DNA from 4 places in the Caballeronia sp. LZ065 genome. Region 2 is predicted to be linked to each of the others. Evidence: predicted binding sites of a transcription regulator. Region 2 holds the regulator's gene; each other region holds the start of a gene.
The links. The regulator LexA, encoded in region 2, represses DNA repair genes until DNA is damaged. The targets are predictions, from matches to a motif close to ACTGTATNNNNATACAGT.
Positions count from the first base shown of each region.

Region 1 (4,952 bases), 780 kb from region 2:
ACACTTCGATTCCTCGTTCTCGTTGTTTCCGCTCGTCCGCTGCTTGCGTTCTGGTGTGGGCGGCGGACGAAGCGTCGTAGCAAGAAGCGTTCTCCCGCCACGCCATCGAAACGATTTTAAGGGGATTTGCAGGGCAGGCCTGCCGACGTCGGTGGTCAAGCGAACGAGGAGGGCGGCAAAAGCGCCGGACGAAAAAAAGCCCGCCTGGTCGAAGGCGGGCTGACAACCCCTGTCACAGATGTCTCAAGGAGGAGACGGATTCATCCTAACCATGCGCGAGCGGCGCACCAACCAAGCATTCGTGCCATGCATTTCGTTGCGCGGCTCATTTGCTTATCAGGTATCAAGGTTCAAGCGTGGCCGTGCGGCGCGGCGTTGGAATCTGCGGTGTCCGGATCTGGAGCCATGCCGGTCTCGATGAACCGTCGGCTGATGCGGTGAAAACGCAGCGTCATCAACGCTGCGACGCTCGCGAGCCCGGCCGCCAGTCCCCACCACAGTCCCTTCGCGCCTAGTTCGAAATGAAACGCGAGGACATAGCCGGTCGGAAAGCCGACGCCCCAGTAGCCGAACGCGGCCGCGAGCATCGGCACGCGAGTGTCGCGCAGGCCGCGCAGGCAGCCCGAGCCGACCGTCTGCATGCCGTCGACGATCTGGAACACCGCCGCCACGCCGAGCAGCGAGGCGGCGAGCGCGACGGTGCGGGCGTTGGCGGGATCGTCGAGTTTCAGATACAGGCCGACGATCGCATGCGGCGCTGTGATCAGCACGAGGCCGGAGCACATCATGAAGCCGACGCCCAGCGCCAGCGCGACGAAACCCGCATGGCGCGCGGCGAGCGGCACGCCCGCGCCGACCCAGTAGCCGACGCGCACATTCGCCGCCTGACCGATGGCGAGCGGCACCATGAACGCCACGGAGGCCACATTGAGCGCGATCTGATGCGCGGCGAGCGGCGCTTCGCCGAGCAAACCGACCATCATGCCGGTGGCGAGGAAAAGCGTGGATTCGACGCCATAGGTGATCGCGACCGGCCAGCCGATGCTGAACAGTTCGCTCATCAGCGGCAGACGCGGCCGCGTCCGCGTGACGAAATGCCGGTAGCGCGGCCGCAGATGCAGGAAGGCGACGAGCGCGAGCGCGATCAGCCAGACGGTGATGGTGGTCGCCGCCGCGGAGCCGAGAAAGCCTTCGCGCGGCAGGCCGTAGGCGCCGTGAATGAGGCCGTAGTTGAGGAAGCCGTTGACGAACACGCCGCCGATCGACACCCACAGCAGCCGGCGCGCCGCGCCGATGGCCGGCAGGAACGCGCGCATCATGCCGACGCCGATCAGGCTGGCCGGCGTGCCCCAGCGCAGCACCGCGCAGTATTCGCCGACGTTCTTCGCCAGCAGCGCCGGTTCGTGGAACGCGAGCAGGATGGCTTCGGCATAGGACAGCAGCACGAAGGCGGGCACCGCGAGCAGCAGCGAGAGCACGAAACCGGTCCAGTAGATGCCTGGCACGCGCTCGTCGGCGTTGGCGCCGCGCGCGTGCGCCACGGACACCGACACCGACGTCAGCACGCCCTGCAGCAGCGTCACGACGACGAAGAAAAGATTTGCGCCGAGGCCACCGGCGGCGAGGGCATCGGGACCGAGCGAGCCGAGCAGGATGGTGTCCGTGACGCCCATCGCCATCTGCGAGAGTTGCGCGATCGCGAGCGGCGCCGCGAGGCGCGCGGTGTCGGCGGCGTGACGGGTGAGGCTCGGTGGTCCTTGATGCGCGCGTTGCGCGCGCGGGGTTTGGGCTTGCATGGTCGAGAGCGAATCAAACGGAGCAGGGGCGGGCGCGTCTTCGGCGGCGCTTCAGGTGCGGCGGCGTGGCGCGGGTCCGCAAGCGTCCTGACCGTACCGACACCGGGATTATTCCGCGCCCTTCCGGGATGCAGGGGCGTCGAAAACGGAAGATGACAAGCTTATTGCCTCGCGTGCGGCGTGTCGATGACGCGCCGGCTTATGCCGGGCTTTTGGCAAGCGCGTGACGCCTGCACTCAAACTCCGCGACGGTCATTCGGGCGCGCGCACGCGGATGGTCTGGCCGTCGAGCTTCACGACCTGGCCCGCGCGGATCTTGCATGTCTTGCGCATCTCCACGTGGCCGTCGACGGTCACGTCGCCCATGGCGACCCGCGCTTTCGCCGAGCCGCCGCTGTCCGCGAGACCCATCAGCTTGAGCAGGTTGTGAAGTTCGACGAAGTCGCCCGTGAGGGTGAATTGTAGTGACGGCATGGACGGGCGAAGCGGGATTGCGGGAAGGAGGGGTCCATCATAAACCACCGGCGAGCACGCGCCGGGCATGCGACGTGCTCCCTACAAGCGAGACCCCGGTAACCGGTTCGAAAGCAGTCTGGTTGGCAAATGTAGCCAGATGAAACCGTCGGTAACAATGACGGGTTTTGCAGAACTCGATCGCGCGCCGGCGGGTCCGACGGTTTGACTGAAACAGCTTCGGTCATCTTTCCAAATCGACAAACGCCGTGCGGACAACGATCCGACGGCACACAAATCAGAGAGAGGACATGCTCATGACTCAAGCTCGCATTCTGTTGATCGGCACCGCCATCGCCACCTTTGCTGCGTCGAGCGCCTTTGCGCAAAGCACGCAGCCGGCCCCCATGACGCCGGCGCCCGCACAGGCGCAGACGATGCAGCCGGCGCCGGGCCAGATGTCGAATCCGATGCCCGGCAACGCCATGCCCGCGCAGGCCCAGCAGCCCGTGACGCCGCCGCAGCAGAACCTCGTCGCGCCCGCGCCGACCGATCCGCTCGTCCAGCGCCGCAATGCCAACGCGCAGGCCAACGCTGAATACCGCGCGTCGAAGAAGTCGTCGAAGGCCGAACTGAAGGCGCAGAGCCAGCAGGCCAACGCGCAGTACAAGGAAGAGGTGAAGAACGCGAAGATCAATCGCAAGGCCGACAAGGACGCCGCGAAGGCAGAACTGAACGCCACCGAGCCGAACGCGCCGAAGGACACGGGACTGCAGCACTAAGCATGTCGCTGTCCCGGCGAAATCGTTCCAGGGAGGACATATGAAGCAAGGATCGAAGGCATTCCTGGCCGCGCTTGTCGCGGCAACGCTGGCCAGCGCGAGCGCGGCGTCGATCGCGCAGACCACCAGCGACGCGCCGATGACGAAGGCCGATCAGAAGGCGGCAAAGAAGCAGGCATCGGCCGACAAGGACGCCGCCGTGGCGCAGGCCAAGGCCGACAAGAAGAAGACCGAAGCCCAGTCCGAAGCCAACGAAGCCGCTGCGGACGCGAAGCTGAAAAACGCGAAGAAGGCGGACTGAACGTCTGAACGCGCGTCGATCGACGCCGCAAGCCCGGTTCCCCAACGGATCGGGCTTGTTTCTTTTTCGGGGTCAAAAGCTGAGTCCAGGCAAAGACTTGCGTGCAAAGCTTGTATGGATATACAGTGTGCGTCACTCTTTTCCCGCCCGTCCCTGTACCCGTGCTCACGCTCCCCGATACCGCCGACACCGCTGCCGATTCCACCGCCAGACAAGTCGCGGACTACCTCGCGAAGCTTAACGAGGCACAACGCCAGGCGGTCGAATTTGGCGTCGATGAACCCGATCGTCGTGGCGGGCCGCTGCTTGTCATCGCGGGTGCGGGATCCGGCAAGACCAATACGCTTGCGCATCGCGTCGCGCACCTGCTGGTGAAAGGCGCCGATCCGCATCGCATCCTGCTGCTCACCTTTTCGCGCCGCGCGGCGCTCGAAATGACCCGGCGCGTGACCCGCATCGCCACTCAGGCGCTCGGTGCGCGCAGCGCCATCGCGCAGGGATTGACGTGGTCCGGCACGTTCCACAGCGTCGGCGCGCGACTGCTGCGCGATTACGCCGATCTCGTCGGCCTCGCGCCGTCGTTCACCATCAACGACCGCGAAGATTCCGCCGACCTGATGAACCTCGTGCGGCACGAGCTCGGGCTGTCATCGAAGGAAAAGCGCTTTCCGGCCAAGTCCACTTGCTTCTCGATCTACTCGCGCGTCGTGAACACCGGCGCGTCGCTCGCCACGGTGCTCGACCAGTCGTTTCCCTGGTGCCGCGAGTGGGAATCCGACCTGAAGCGCCTGTTCGCCGCATATGTGAACGCCAAGCAGTCGCAAAGCGTGCTCGACTACGACGACCTGCTGCTCTACTGGTCGCATCTCGCTGCGGAGCCGTCGGTGGCGGCGGACTTGTCGAGCCGTTTCGATCACGTGCTGGTCGATGAATACCAGGACACCAACCGCCTGCAGGCGTCCATCCTGCTCGCGATGAAACCGGACGGGCGCGGCCTGACTGTCGTGGGCGACGATGCGCAGTCCATCTATTCGTTTCGCGGCGCGACGGTGCGCAACATTCTCGACTTCCCCGGACACTTCAACCCACCCGCCGCCAGTGTCACGCTGGATCGCAACTACCGTTCGACGCAACCGATCCTCGAGGCGTCGAACGCGGTGATCGGGCTCGCGTCCGAGCGCTATACGAAGAACCTGTGGACGGACAAGGCGTCGGCGCAGAAGCCGCGCGTCGTCAGCGTCGCTGATGAAGCGGATCAGGCGCGCTATGTCGTCGAGAAAGTGCTCGAGGCGCGCGAAGGCGGCATGAAGCTCAAGTCGCAGGCGGTGCTGTTCCGCGCGGCGCATCACAGCGCCACGCTCGAAATCGAACTCACGCGGCGCAATATTCCGTTCGTGAAGTTCGGCGGCCTCAAGTTTCTCGATTCGATCCACGTCAAGGACGTACTCGCCGTGTTGCGCTGGGCCGAGAATCCGCGCGACCGCGTCGCGGGCTTTCGCGTCGCGCAATTGCTGCCGGGCATCGGGCCGGCGCTGGCCGGGCGCCTGCTCGACAGCGTGAGCGCGCCGCAGGCGGTGGCGTCGCAGGCCATTGCCCGTTTTCAGGCGCCCGCGCGCGCCA
Region 1 is NZ_JARUXV010000001.1:2,446,927-2,451,878, reverse strand. It holds gene QCE63_RS11305 (MATE family efflux transporter) at 351-1,796, opposite strand; gene QCE63_RS11300 (RNA-binding S4 domain-containing protein) at 2,049-2,270, opposite strand; gene QCE63_RS11295 (hypothetical protein) at 2,567-3,031, shown strand; gene QCE63_RS11290 (hypothetical protein) at 3,072-3,332, shown strand; gene QCE63_RS11285 (ATP-dependent helicase) at 3,494-4,952, shown strand, end outside.
Region 1: QCE63_RS11285 (ATP-dependent helicase) is a predicted target of LexA. The motif match lies at 3,442-3,459, and genes of this name have one in related genera.

Region 2 (4,952 bases):
CGATATACGACACGCCGTCGACATGCCCGACCATCAGGCCGAGACCCAGGCCCAGGCCGAACAGATAGATCATCGGGTCGGCGAGATTGCCGATCATCGAGGCGATCGCGAGCTTCTTCCACACCAGGTAATTGCGCCGCCATACGGACATCCAGTGGGTGGCGTTGGCGGGCAGCGCGCTCAAGAGCGGCGTGAGGTTGTCCGCCTGGGCTTGCGCTTGTTTCCGGCGTGCGGCTTTTGCCTTGGCGCTGGATTGATCGAAGGTATTCATGGGCTTGTGCGGTTCAGTCCACCATTTCGCGGCCCGTGAGGCGCAGGAACACATCTTCCAGGTTCGCCGGGCGATGCAGATAACGCACGCCGGCGCGGCCGCGGACGAGCGCGTGCACGGGTTGCGGGTCATCGACGTAGCAGAACAGCGTCTCGCCGCTCACTTCCATGCGCGCGACGAGCGGTTCAAGTTCGGCGGCGAGCGCTTTCGGATCCGGTCCGTAGATCTCGATCACGTCCGAGCCGATCACCGATTCGATCAGTTCGGCCGGCCTGCCTTCGGCGATCTTGCGTCCTTCCTCGATCACGCACAGACGGTTGCACAGACGCTCCGCTTCTTCCATGAAATGCGTGGTCAGCAGGATGGTCTTGCCGCGCGCGAGCAGGGAGCGCAGCCGTTCCCAGATCAGATGGCGCGCTTGCGGATCGAGACCGGTGGTCGGTTCGTCCATCACGAGCACGTCGGGGTCGTTGACGAGTGCGCGCGCAAGTGTAAGGCGCCGCTTCATGCCGCCCGAGAGTTCGCCGACACGCGCATCGGCCTTGCTCTCCAGCCGCGCGAATTCGAGCAGCGACGGGACGAGTGCGTCCATGCGCGCACCCTTCAGCCCGAAGTAACGGCCGAACACGACGAGGTTTTCGCGGACGGTGAAATCGGGATCGAGGTTGTCGAACTGCGGCACTACGCCCACGCGTTCGCGAGCGAAGCGGGCGCGCGCCGGAACAGGTTCGCCGACGAGCCGGATCGAGCCGCTGTCCGGCGACGTGATGCCGAGCAGCATCTTGAGCGTCGTGGTCTTGCCGGCGCCGTTCGGGCCGAGCAGGCCGAAGCACTCGCCGGGGCGCACGTCGAAAGAGAGGCCGTCCACTACGGTGCGCGCGCCGTAGTGCTTCCTGACCTCGCTGAACTCGATGGCGGGTGCACTGGCGCTGATGTCATCGTGAAGGCCGGCACGCGATGGCTGCTGCAATGTTTGATCAGTCATGCATTGGTGTTGCGCGAAGAAAAGCGATGGGAAATCCAGCGGGCTAGTGTAATCCAATGCACCAGCTTGGCGCTCGACGCGCCGTCGCGAGCGGCAAGCCCGTTTCGAATCCGTGCGTGGACCGCGTGGCTGATTCCGTCTGTACCGTTCGAGGCTTGTCGGGCAAGGATGTTGCACGGCTGGCACGACGCCAGCTTGCATGAACGGCATAAGCGTCCGGTTAGCGTTTTCCACCGTTGTGACGCCTTGAGCGACACACGATGATGAAGACGCGACACTACGGGAAATCGCATTGCCTTCACCTGCCTCGTTCCGATCCGGAGCGCCGGCGCGAAGGGCAAGTCTGGCCAGGGAGGTCAAGATGGATAGCTATCGAAAAATCCTGCTGTGCTATGACGGCTCCAGAGAGGGCCGCAAGGCGCTGCGTCAGGGCGCGAATCTCGCGCTCGACCTGAAGGCGGAGACGCACATTCTGGCCGTCGTCGACATGCGCTCAAGCATTGCGCAGAGCGCCGGGCTGCTGACCGACATGGCCTGCGGCCGCTTCGAGGATGCCGCCCGCGACATCCTCCAGGAAGGCGTGGACTGGTTGCGCGAACGCGGCCTGGCGGCGCAGGGACACTTCGCGTTCGGCCATCCGATCGACGAGATCGCGGCGCTCGCCGATCAGTTGAACGTGGATCTGGTGGTCGTCGGGCACCGTTGCCGCAATGGGCTCGCGCGCTGGTGGATGGGCGCGGGGAACACGCCGCTGCTCGACCGCGTGAAGTGCAGCATTCTGGTCGCTGTGTGTCAGGCGGGTGAATCGACCGAGGCGGAAGAAGACGCCGCCATGGCGGCCCGGCCGGCCAAGGCCGAAGCGGGCGCCTGACGGACGCTCTACCCGCGGCTTCAGCCGTTCAGGTTCACCGCAACGAGCTTCCACGACACGAGGCCATCGCGGTGAAAGATGGCTGAGTAGCGGGCGTCGCCTGCGCCGTGCTGATAGGTCACGACGAAAGTGCTCAAGCCTTGATAGCCCGCGGTCGTGGCGGGCGGTTGCGGCACCGCTTCGGGCGGCGGAGCGATGTTGCCCGATGCGGGCGCTCCCGATGATATCGCCGCCTCGTTCGTTCCGGCCGGCGACGGACGTTCGCCGGGTGTGCCGCGCGGCGGGATGCCGTTGAGAATGGCCGCGACGCCGTCAGGTGTTGCGTAGGTATCCACCAGCGGACCGACCACCGCCGCGCCGATCATCGCCCCGATGATCGCGAGCGGATTGCCGCTCTTCTGGATGTCCACGCGCCGTGTGAGCAAGGCAGCGACTTGTTCCTTGAGGCTCGCGCGCAGCGCGGGATAATCGACATATTGGTTGACTGTCTGCGCGTCGCGCGCATCGGCGGCGCGCTTGAGGCGATTTAGCGCGATATACGGCGATGCATAGATATAGCCCAACAGTCCGATGACGATCAGGACGACGAGCGTGGTCAGGGTGAAGCGGGTCGTGCGGGACATGCGACGGAAAGGCCTCGTGCGGAACGTGAATCCCGATTGACCGCGCATGCACCCGATAAATCCCTCGAACCAGAATTCAGCGACTGCCGGACCCGCTTACGCCAGGATTCCGCCCGCCAGCCCTGCGCTTTCCTCCGCGATGCAGCGGTCGAGCATGCGCGACACTTCGTCGATCTTGCCAACGAGAATCACGCGGGATTGTCCACGATAAACGCGCACCGGTGCGCGTTCCGCCGCTTCCGCGTGCACGGCGCTGTTCAGCGAAACCCGCGCAAAAGCGGGCTGACGCGACGGCAGTGCGGGCATGTCCGTCTCGAAGAGATCCGGCGTGGCTTCGGCGCGCGGCATGCCGCACGAAATCAGCGTGCGCAGATGGCGCAGACGGTCGAATTGGCGGAAGGGCAACAAGCGGGCGAAACGTTCCATGGTGACTCTCCAGACGATAGGACGCACAGCAGCGCGCCGCGAACGGTGGCCGTCATGCTGGTTTTCGGTTGAACGCCCGAGTGAGCGTTGCTGCGGTTGGTGAGGTGATATTCCGCTTTGTCCAGGACATTTATTGTCTCTTTAAGACAAGCGGGACATCAAAATTTCGAATCTTTTGCGAGTCTTGGCCTCACCAACGCTTGATGCCGGGATGTCAGAACTCGCCGGAACGAATCAGGCCGACCGCAATGCCTTCGAGCGCGAATTCGCCGGTGCCGGAGCGCACGAAAATGTTCTCGTAGTCCGGATTCTCGGCGATCAGTTCGACGCCGTCGCGATGACGCTTCCAGCGCTTCACCGTCACGTCGTCGCCCAGACGCGCGACGACGATCTGCCCGTCCTTCGCCTCGGTGCGCTTCTGCACGGCGAGCAGGTCGCCGTCGAGAATGCCCGCGTCGCGCATGGACAGTCCGCGCACCTTCAGCAAGTAGTCCGGCTTGCTCGAAAACAGCGCGGGGTCGCAGGCGTAGTGCTGAGAGATGTGCTCCTGCGCGAGGATGGGACTACCGGCCGCGACCCGGCCGACCAGCGGCAGCGAGAGCTGCATGATGCTCGCATGCGGCAGCGTGAACTGATGCGGCAGGTCTTCCAGCCGCTCGATGCGCGCTGACTCGGCCAGCAGCCGGATGCCGCGTGACGAGCCCGCCGCGAGCTCGATCACGCCCTTGCGCGCGAGCGCCCGCAGATGTTCCTCGGCCGAGTTGGCCGAACTGAAGCCGAGTTCGGCGGCGATCTCGGCGCGTGTGGGCGGGAAGCCCGTACGCTCGATCGCACGCTGGATCAGCTCGAACACCTGCTGCTGCCGCGCGGTGAGTTTGGATGTCTTGTTCACTGGCTCGGACCCCTCGGACACTGTATGGATGGACAGGTGACTGTATTTTTATACAGTATTCGGCGCTTTTCAAGCTTTACTTTAAGTTCGGCCGTGCGGGCCCCCGGCGCGCTCGATGTGCGGCCGGAGCGGCTTCCCATGCACAGGAATAAGCTTCTTAGCAGTTTTACGTATAAAAAAGTGAGAAACGATTATTTCTAATCATATAGACGCATCGTTAGACTGATTCCGTCAATTCGATAAGACGGAGAACGGGGAATGCAAAGCTTGAAATGGGGTTTGGGGCAGGGCGCGCGCCGCCTGCTCGCGGCGGCGGCGTTGACGGCGGCGGGCATCGGCATGGCTGCGTCCGCGAGCGCGGAGACATCGTTCCTGAATGTGTCCTACGATCCGACGCGCGAGCTCTATCAGGACTTCAATCAGGCCTTCGCGAAGAAGTGGAAGGCCGAGACGGGCGAGACCGTCACCTTCAAGCAGTCGCACGGCGGGTCCGGCGGCCAGGCCCGTGCGGTCCTCGACGGTCTGCAGGCCGACGTCGTCACGCTCGCGCTGGCGTATGACATCGACGCGCTCGCGGGCAAGGGCCTCGTCAATGCGGACTGGCAGAAGCGCCTGCCGGACAATGCCTCGCCGTACACCTCGACCATCGTGTTCCTGGTGCGCAAGGGCAATCCAAAGCACATCAAGGACTGGGACGACCTGGCGAAGCCGGGCGTGTCGATCGTCACGCCGAATCCGAAGACTTCGGGCGGCGCGCGCTGGAACTATCTGGCCGCGTGGGCGTATGCGCAGCACAAGCCGGGCGGCAACGAGCAGACCGCGAAGGATTTCGTGACGAAGCTCTACAAGAACGCGGGCGTGCTCGATTCCGGCGCGCGCGGCGC
Region 2 is NZ_JARUXV010000001.1:1,666,094-1,671,045, forward strand. It holds gene QCE63_RS07680 (ABC transporter permease) at 1-271, opposite strand, end outside; gene nodI (nodulation factor ABC transporter ATP-binding protein NodI) at 285-1,256, opposite strand; gene QCE63_RS07690 (universal stress protein) at 1,618-2,127, shown strand; gene QCE63_RS07695 (DUF2939 domain-containing protein) at 2,148-2,750, opposite strand; gene QCE63_RS07700 (hypothetical protein) at 2,847-3,176, opposite strand; gene lexA (transcriptional repressor LexA) at 3,391-4,068, opposite strand; gene QCE63_RS07710 (sulfate ABC transporter substrate-binding protein) at 4,327-4,952, shown strand, end outside.

Region 3 (4,952 bases), on a different contig from region 2:
GGCTCCACTTTCGATGCTGTCAGGTGCAGAGCAATAACGGCTGCCTCAAGTTCGATACGGCCGAGCCGTTCCTTCAACAGACGAACGAGATGCTCTTCCTGCCACGTCGGTTCGGCAAGCGCAATTTCAATCGTCGTTGGCTCGATTGCCTGGCGGCCGCGCTCGTGCTCAAGCGTAATCGTGGCTTGCGTAAGTGCCAGCTGCTGCGCGATCAGCCAACCGCACAACTGCACGATCAGCCGTCGCGCGGAAAAAAGAACCGCTTCCGCATGCTCGACGCGATCCGGCAACTCGGTGCGCGCGCTGAACGAAGGCGGCAGCTCCAGCCACTCGTAGAGTTCCGGTGACAGGCCATAGGCGCGGTCAAGCGAATCCAGTAAATCCACACCGCACCTCTTTTTAAGTCCTGCCCGTGGCAGACGACGAACATCATTGAGCACTTGGCAACCGAGGCCGTTGAACCATTCCCCAAAAGACCGAACTTCGGGGACCACCATGAAAGGAAGCTCCCTGAGACTGCGTTCAAGCGAGGCCATTTTGAGTACCCGCCGGCGGCCGCGTTTGGCGAGAAGCCACGCGCCTTGGCCCGTAGGCGCGACGCTCATGCGGGCGGTCACGCCGATCGCGTTGACCGTCTCTCGGATCTGTCGGCAAACGTGTCGGATGCCGCCAAACAGACGCAGACTTGCGGTCACGTCCACGACAATCGTTTCTTCTTCCCGCACCGCTACCTGAGGCGAAAAGCGCAGCAGCGCGAACGCGACTTCGCGTTGCACATCAAGCTCGCGCGCGGGACTGCGGTCGTACATCAACGCATCCACTGCGAGCGTCGTGACGCCACCGCGCTTCATGCCCACCATAACCCCTGCCTCTCTTGCCACCTGATCAAGCACGATGACCTTGTCGCGTTCGAGCACTGCACAGCCGTGTTCAGCCCGAGGTGAGTACCTCGGCCGAAACACCTCCAGCGAAAGCCGGGGCAGGAAGATGGCGACGAACACGGCCATGAGGGCTGAGCAGAATCGGTGAAGGTTGAAGGTGGATGGACAGTTGGTCGGTGCGCGTGGGTCCTCGTCTCTTGATCACGTCGACGACGATTCCGCCATCGGCTGGCCGTACACCGAGCCGTAACGTCGCAGGCGATGAATCCTGGGCGGCGGCTAGCGGTCGGACCAGGATCAGCAGGGTTTCCGTTGCTTGTGCCGCCAGATGCAAACGCCGCAATGCTTCAGACCGGATATGCTGCTGCCACAAGAGCAGTGCACCGCAACTTCGTGCGTTCAGCACACGCTCGGCGCACCAAAGGGCGTCCGCTGTCTTGGGTGCGCGCAACATCATGAGCTTGTCCAGCGGCACGCCCAGATAGGCGAACGCCAAGCTGTTCGGTATGTGCGGCGCCTGTAAAAGGGCGACTGGCCGCTTGCTTGAGGCGACGAGTGCAGGGTTGAGCAAGCGCATCTCCCCGATGCCTGGCTGTTGCACCAGTAATTCCACCAGCGCGCCGACCGGCCAACCACCGCCGGGCAGCTCCGCCGACAGCGCGGCGTAGCCGGTATCGATGGTTTTTCCGTAGGCACGCGCGAGTTGAGACCCACGCCAAAGCGCCGGGTGAATCGACTCGATGTGTTTAGGCAAAGCGGCCATGATCGGTAATAGCGGGGCGTGGAACCACTGTATAAATGTACAGTATCGAGTGTAGCGCAGAAATCGGAGCAGTGATCTGCACCTTTTTATGTGGCCGCAGAGACTTGACCCCTATGCTTGCTCCGAGACACCGACGCCCGAGTTCGTCGACCTCGTCGCCAAGCTCCGCGAGACGTCTGGCGACGTGACGATTGGCAAGGCTGTGGCCTAAGGAAAAGTCGGCGAGCCTAATTTGCAAGAGAATGGTTGAACCGTGGAGGCAGGGTCGCCCGACGAGTTCAAACCGTTGTCGGGCTGACGACATCGTGGGACCGCCACTACTGTGCCTGATGTGATCGATCGCGCGGTGGGCGGGGTAGCCTGCAGCGCGCCGTCGATCTCGGTTGTTGAAAGTGGGTAAGCCGACCGCACTTGCGTACAGGCGGGCAGTCGAAACGGCTGATTTCGCGAGGTGGCGAACGGGCCGACGAAGGCGGCTAGTATGTTAAGAACACACGAGGAGCGCAATGGATCTATCCGATATTGACGAGCTGAATGGCGCGCGGGCCGACCTCTTGTGTTTTCTGGTGGCAACGCTTGCTGCCTCGCATGCGCTGACACAGGAGTGGCGGGTGGATCACGTCGTGGATAGCTGCCGCATCTGGCTTAAGCGAAACCTCGTTACGATGAGCTGGCCGGAGCGCGTGCGCATCGGACAATTGGCCCTCAACATTGCCCGCCGTGATCTGAAGAGCGCAGGGATCGCCCTCCGTCAATCCGATGTGCCAGTGCTCTTCACTGGCGATATGGGGTTAAACCATGCGAGCACGGTGGTCCAGAAGATGATGAAGCTGTGCCGCGAGGCGACCGGCACGGCAACATAGACGATCAGGCGAACAGCTGAACCTTACAGGAGGCGGCAGTGTGCTACTCGGCGCAGATCCAGGCGGACTATCGACGCTACGTGAAGATGTTTGGCGCACAGATGGATATCCGCGAGTTCGCGCGCCTGTTCTGGGAACGCGCCGAAGGCAGCAAAGCCAAGATCCCGAAAGCGATGGAGGACGCCTTTCTTCATCCAGAAAACGACGACGAACGCCAGATCAAGGAATCCATCGATCGTTTCAACACAGGGCAGGCGAACACGCTCGAACAGGATCTTTTCAAGCAGCGCACCCGCCTCGCCGATGCCGAGCGTGCGTTACAGATAAAGGTCACGAAAGCGGCGGCAGAAAGCCGCCGTATCGCCACCGACAAAATAGATTCCGCTCTTCGTCGGATCGACGACCTGCGGCGCACCACGCCTAAGGAACGCGACTCGCGAATCTTTCCCGGACACTATGCGCCAGTGCTGATCATCGAAGACGGACAGTACGTCGTCAAACCTATGCGCTATCAATGTCGTATCGCGGGGAAGCCCGAGAACTATGATCGGCGCTTCCCCGGCACGTACAACGCTCGTCGGGATAATCTCGAAGGGTTCTGGAAACCGTGTTTTGGCCACACGCACGGCATCATGCTGGTCGACGTGTTCTATGAAAACGTCAGCAAGGCCAAGATGGAAGGCACGCTCCTGGAATCGCACGAGCAGGACGAGAATGTTGTACTGGAATTCCGTCCGAACAACGGCCAGTTGATGCACGTCGCCTGCCTTTGGTCGCGATGGACTGCGCCTGGCGAGCCTGATTTACTTTCCTTCGCCGCCATCACCGATGAACCGCCGCCTGAGGTCGAAGCGGCCGGTCATGACCGTTGTATCGTCCCAATCAAGGCGGAAAACATCGAGGCATGGTTGAGCCCAGGCGGATCCGATCTCGAACCCATGTATGCCATTCTCGATGATCGCGATCGGCCTTATTATGAGCACCGTCTCGCGGCGTAAAAGTTTATTGTTGCGTCGAGCCCATCGGCGAAAGAGTGTCGGCGATCGGAATTCGTTGGACGAGCGCACGGTCAGTTTGACTTGAAAGCGCGGAATTTCTTGGACTATCAAGAATCAGCAGCGCCAGCTAGCAGAACGGGGGGCTGTAGCGCGAGGCGACCGGCACTTCACGGCGGTGGCTTCAACCGATCGATGCAATAGTTTGCTGGAATCGCTCGGCTGGCGTTTCGTAAGCCAGGGTCTTTCTTGGGCGCTCGTTCAGCCGTCGCGCCACGGCGTTGAGTTTGGCTTGTGAGTCTATTGATAGATCGGTACCTTTGTTCCCCCCGATCCGCTCCGGCAGCGAAGTCGTCGCGGCAGCGGCAATCGCGCCGCTGGGCGAATACAGCAGGAATTTCAGCGCCCGCGCGTTTCGGATCAGCAGCGAACGGTACGGCCCGTCATAACGAATATTCGCCGTCCATTCGCGCCATGCAGCATCCGATGTATCGATCCGCGCATCGATATCCTCGATGGGCGGCACGACGAGCGGTTCATCCTCGCCAGCGACGACGGCGAGCGTCTCGCATTCGCCCGCGCGCACAGTGAGATGCGCACGAATGCCTTCATCCGCACGTTCATCGATCACGACGCTAGTACCGTGCAGCAGCAGCCCCAGCATCCGCCCCGCATGGAAGATTCGCGGCATCCCGCTCGATGACATAGAGCTCAGTGAAGAATGGTAGCGCTTGCCCAGCGAGCTGGCTGCTGTGATTGGCGTGCAGCTCGAAGAATTTGCGCCTCGCGTGAGCTGCGCAGCCGATCTCGGTGACGCCCTGAAGGAAGGAGGCCTTGTAACCGCCGTAGTCGTCACATACCAGCTTGCCGTGCCAGCGGGTCAAGAAGGTGCGGGCATGCTCGCCGGCTCGGCTGCCGGCGAAGTCGTACACCACCGCGCGAAGGTTGCTGAACTGCGTAGGCGTGTACGCCCACAGATAAGCCCGATGCGTCTTCCCCTTACCGGGGCTGAGCATTTGCACCGGGGTCTCGTCCGCGTGCAACACGCTTTGCTTCAAGATCTCTCGATGGAGGGCATCGACCAATGGCTGCAACTGCGCGCCGCAGGTGCCCACCCACGCGCCTAGCGTAGATCTCGGTATCGCCAGGCCCGCCCGCTCAAAGATCTGCTCTTGGCGATATAGGGGCAGGTGATCTGCGAATTTGTTGACTAGGACTGATGCCAGAAGTCCGGTGGTTGGGATGCCCTTATCGATGACGTGCGAGGGTACGGGTGCCTGGATCAGCGTCTCACAGTTACGACATACCCATTTACCGCGAACGTGCCGCTCCACCGTAAACACGCCCGGTGCGTAATCCAACTTCTCGCTAATGTCTTCGCCGATACGAACACGTTCGCATCGGCATTGGCACACCGTGTTGTCCGGTTCATGACGGACGTCGACACGCG
Region 3 is NZ_JARUXV010000005.1:189,170-194,121, reverse strand. It holds gene QCE63_RS34685 (DNA polymerase Y family protein) at 1-1,007, opposite strand, end outside; gene imuA (translesion DNA synthesis-associated protein ImuA) at 931-1,644, opposite strand; gene QCE63_RS34675 (hypothetical protein) at 2,151-2,507, shown strand; gene QCE63_RS34670 (SOS response-associated peptidase family protein) at 2,546-3,505, shown strand; partial or broken gene QCE63_RS34665 (IS30 family transposase) at 3,687-3,824, opposite strand; partial or broken gene tnpC (IS66 family transposase) at 4,180-4,952, opposite strand, start outside.
Region 3: imuA (translesion DNA synthesis-associated protein ImuA) is a predicted target of LexA. The motif match lies at 1,671-1,688, and genes of this name have one in related genera.

Region 4 (4,952 bases), on a different contig from region 2:
ACGCACCCGAGACGCCTTCGTTCCAGCTCGCGGTGAATTTCCCGCTCGTCGATGTCGACGACAGCAATGGCCCGCTGGAAACCACGCGCGGCACGCATCGCCTGTCTCGCGACGAAGCGCTGGCGGGCCTCGAAGCAGGGCGGTTCCCGGCGGAGCGCGTGCCGATGCAAATCGGCGACGTGATGATTCGCGACGTGCGCGGCTTGCACCGAGGCACGCCGAACCTGACCGGCGACCCGCGCCCGATGGTCGTGATCGGTTACAGCCGGGCGTGGTATTTCCGGCCCGAAGTGCATATCGACGTGCCGCGCGACGTGTTTGCCGCGTTGCCCGCGCGCGCACGGCGTCTGCTGCGTTTCAATCCGCAAGTGGACGAGACGGCGCGGACCTTCGACGAGAACTACCGGCAGTTCGCATATTGAGCACGCCTGCTTCCGCACGTCTCGTCGAGTTGCGCCACGACGCGCGGCGCGTGCTGCTTGCGCCGCACATTGGCGGCGCGATTGCCGCTTTCGACGAATCCCGCGATGGCCAGACGGTCCACTGGCTGCGCCCTGCGACGTCCGAGGCGCTGGCCGCGCGTGATCCGCTGGGCATGGCGAGCTTTCCACTCCTGCCTTACTGCAACCGGATTCGCGATGCGCGTTTCGCCTTTCACGGCGCGTTCGTGGATCTGTCCGGAGATGGCAACGCGTTCCCGCACGCGCTGCACGGCAATGCATGGCGCTTGCCGTGGCGGGTGGATGACGTGTCGGATGGGCGGGCACGGCTGGTTTTGCGGCATGAGCCTTCGCGGGAAACGGCTCATCACTGGCCGTTCGCCTATGAAGCGGCGCAGGACTTCGCGCTCGACGCCGATAGCCTGAGCGTGACGCTGTCCGCGCGCAATCTGTCTGATCGGCCTATGCCGTTTGGCATGGGGCATCATCCTTACTATCCGCGGACGTTTAACACGCGCATTCATGCACGCGTCGCCGCGATGTGGCATAGCACTCTTGACCTGCTGCCGACGCATGCCGGTGCGCATCCGAGCGTGGATGCGATGGCCTCGCTTGAGGGCATGTCCGCCGATGCCTTCGATCTCGACAACAACTATGCATGCTGGTCGCGCACCGCGATCATTGAATGGCCCGATGAGCGGCGGTCTGTCACGCTTTCTGCCGATCCTGACTTCGCGCACATGGTCGTGTATGCACCGTCCGCGTTTCCGGATTTGCTATGCGTCGAGCCGGTGAGCAATGTGGCCGACTGGGTCAATCTCGATTCTGTCGATCACGCGATGAAGGGCGGCACCGTGCTCTTGCCTGGCGAGTCCGCCAGTGCGACGTTCAAGTGGACAACTCGTTTCGATTGAGGTCCTGACAGGGTCGGGAAGCGTTGCGCTTTCCATAGCTTTCCATAGCTTTCCCGTTTTCGCGTCGGTCTATCAGTAATGGCCCTTCCCGGGCGGGGTTTTAACTTTCGCCCTCACTTCTATTAACTTCCCGTTTTCGCGTCGGTCTATCAGTAATGACCCTTCCCGGGCGGGGTTTTAACTTTCGCCCCCCCACTTCTATTAACTTCCCGTTTTCGCGTCGGTCCGTTAGTACTGCCCCTCCCCGGGGCGGGGGTAACTTTCTTTGCGTGCTGCAAAGAAAGTCACCAAAGAAAGCAGCTTCCTTACCGCCCAGCGTCATCACACGGGCGCAGCACAAAACCACGTTTTTGGCCCGGCAGTAGCGAGTGCCCTCACAGGCCACACCGGGCTTGGATCGCGGACCCACCGTGACATCGCGCCGTTTAACAAACAGGCGCAGCCATTGAAAGCGCCAGCCCAGCGCTACGCGCGGCCGATCGGCATGCAAGGGAAACCATCGAGAAGTCTATGCAGCGCTTCGGGAGCTTCGAGAGAGATGAGGCAGTCACGCCCAGGCTCGCTGGCCCGGGCACCGTCACGCTGTTTTATCGACTCTTCTAACAATTCAATAGGATTTGGCTGCGCCGCCGCTCGACGAGCCAGAATCCATGCCGCCCTTCTTGTTCTTTTGCATCTTGCTCGAGCCATGTTGTGAGCTCATCGTGTTCGCGCCGGATGCACCAGACGTCGTGCCCGTCACGCCCTCACTGTTTGGCGTGCCCATCCCCGTACCACCCTGGCCAGCGCCGTTACCCCCTGCCGTACCACCGCCGGCCCCACCCCCAGCTCCGCCGCCCGCGCCCTGCGCAAACGCCGCGCCGGACAGGCTCAGAAACATGACGGATACCAGCAATCCTTTCTTCGCGTTCTTCATGATGTGTCCTCCCATTTATAGATGATCTCGCATAGCCCGTCGGCTCAACGCCTCAGCCATACGCCTTACATCGCGCAAGGCTCGTGCCTTGCAAACAGGAGATTCGGAACGCGTCAGGCCTGCGCCTCGTTACACCACTCAATAGCCCAGGACCGGGCGCAGTGCAGCGCATCCGATTCATTCGCAAAAGTGTCGAGATCGCCAGAATCGAAAATTTCGAGTTGCGCAGCCGGTTCGCCGTGAGCACGAGTGATCCGGGCGTGAGCGTAGAAGCTCCCGTCCTCGTCGTGACGGGCCGTGCAGTCGATATGGAAGGTCTTGTAGTCGAATCGCATCAATGTCTCCAGTTTCTGTTTCGGCAGGGCATGGTCGCAAAGGCTGTGCAGGGCGTCGCAAGAGTCAAACCCATATCAGTGGTCAGGCGAAGGACGCCCCCGACCTGAAAATGCTCGGCAAGGCGACTATCTGAAGCCAAGCGACTACATTCAAGCGCTCGCAAGTGAGCGATCAAGCTCTCTACCGCTCACACATGAGCATTTAGCAGTAAGGCGTCAAGGCGCAGGCCCACAACATGCGCTCATCTCCTCAACACCGCCTTCTCAATCCTTACTCAACATGAGATACTGTATATAAACACAGTATTGTTCTCAAGATGGAACTTTCCGAAAAGCTCGAAATTCTCGCCGACGCCGCCAAGTACGACGCGTCGTGTGCGAGCGGCGGGGCGCCCAAACGCGAGTCGCGCGGCATCGACGGCCTGGGTGCAAGCACCGGCTCCGGCATCTGCCACAGCTTCACGCCCGACGGCCGCTGTGTCTCGCTGCTCAAGATTCTGCTGACCAACTTCTGTCTGTACGACTGCCAGTACTGCATCAACCGCCGTTCCAGCAACGTGCCGCGCGCGCGCTTCACGCCTGACGAAGTCGTGAACCTCACGTTGGACTTTTACCGCCGCAACTACATCGACGGGCTGTTTCTCAGTTCCGGCGTGATCCGCTCGTCGAATTACACGATGGACCAACTCGTGCAAGTCGCGAAGTCGCTGCGTGAGAAACATCACTTTCGCGGCTATATCCATCTGAAGACGATCCCCGACGCCGATCCCGAAATCATCGCGCTGGCCGGCCGCTATGCCGACCGTCTGAGCGTGAATATCGAACTGCCGACGGAGATCAGCCTCGAACGCCTCGCGCCCGAGAAAAGCGGCCGCACGATCAAGCTCGCCATGGGCAACATTCGCGTGGCCCGCGAGGAGTCGGAAGCAGAGCCGCGCGCGCCGCGTTTCGCGCCGGCGGGGCAGAGCACGCAAATGATCGTCGGCGCCGACGAAACCGATGACCGCACCATCCTCGGCACCGCCGAAACGCTCTACGGTTCCTATCAGCTGAAACGCGTGTACTACTCGGCGTTCAGCCCGATTCCCGACAGTCCGTCGGGCGTGCCCGCAAAGGCGCCGCCGCTGCTGCGCGAGCACCGGCTCTATCAGGCGGACTTCCTGATGCGCGGCTATGGCTTCGGCGCGGCCGAACTGCTCGGCGATGCCGGCAACCTGCCGCTCGACGTCGATCCGAAACTCGCCTGGGCGCTTGCCCATCGCGAACGCTTTCCAGTCGATCTGAACGTGGCCCCCGCGCGCATGATCGCGCGCGTGCCGGGCATCGGCATGCGCAATGCAAAGCGCATCGTCGAATTGCGGCGTGCGCGGCGGGTGCGCTACGACGATCTCGTCCGGCTGCGCTGCGCAATGGACAAGGTGAAGCCGTTCGTCGTGACGGCCGACTACAAGCCGCCGCTGGCGGATACGCCCTCGGAGAATCTGCGGCGGGCGCTCGCGACCGGACCGGTGCAGCTGTCGCTGATTTGACGTTGATCTGATGCGCATCATCTCCATCGACGACGATTTCGATGCCTGGCGTACCGCCGCCCTCGACGCCCTCGCGCAGGGTCTCGCGCCCGAGTCGATCGACTGGCGCACGGCGCAGGCCGAACCCGCGCTGTTCAACGAACCCGTCCCTCAACATGAAGCACCGGATGCGCCGCGGATCCGCGTGTCGCGCGAGTTGTCCGCGCTGCTGAAGGACGCCGCGCATTTCCGCGACGAGCGTCGCTGGAGCTTTCTCTACCGCGTGCTATGGCGCTGGGCGCAGGGCGACCGCTCGGTGGCATCGGCGGCCGATGAAGACGGCGCGCGCCTCTACAAGATGGCCAAGGCAGTGCGGCGCGCCCAGCACGACATGATCGCTTACGTGCGGTTCCGCCAGCGCGACGCGGCGCTCGGCGCGCCGGAATATGTCGCGTGGTACGAGCCGGATCACGATGTCCTCGCCTGGGGTGCCGAGCATTTCGCCGCGCGCATGGGCCGTTCGACCTGGCTGATCGCGACCCCCGACGGCGCCGCGATGTTCGACGGCACACGCCTGCAACTCGAACGCCGCCCCGCGCTTGCGTCGGACCATGCCGTCGACACGCCCGACGCCGCCGAAGGGCTCTGGATGACCTATTACCGCAGCATCTTCAACCCCGCGCGGCTGAACGAGTCGGCGCTCGAACAGCATATGCCGGTGCGTTTCTGGAAAGGGCTGCCGGAGGGCGCGCTGATTCCGCAGATGGTCAGCGCGGCGCGTGGCGGCGCGCGACGTGTCGCACAGGCGTCAAGTGTCGGCGCGCTCGGCGGCAAGGCCG
Region 4 is NZ_JARUXV010000003.1:395,058-400,009, forward strand. It holds gene QCE63_RS22020 (phytanoyl-CoA dioxygenase family protein) at 1-422, shown strand, start outside; gene QCE63_RS22025 (aldose 1-epimerase) at 419-1,354, shown strand; gene QCE63_RS22030 (hypothetical protein) at 1,962-2,270, opposite strand; gene QCE63_RS22035 (hypothetical protein) at 2,384-2,605, opposite strand; gene QCE63_RS22040 (putative DNA modification/repair radical SAM protein) at 2,923-4,134, shown strand; gene QCE63_RS22045 (UdgX family uracil-DNA binding protein) at 4,145-4,952, shown strand, end outside.
Region 4: QCE63_RS22040 (putative DNA modification/repair radical SAM protein) is a predicted target of LexA. The motif match lies at 2,893-2,910, and genes of this name have one in related genera.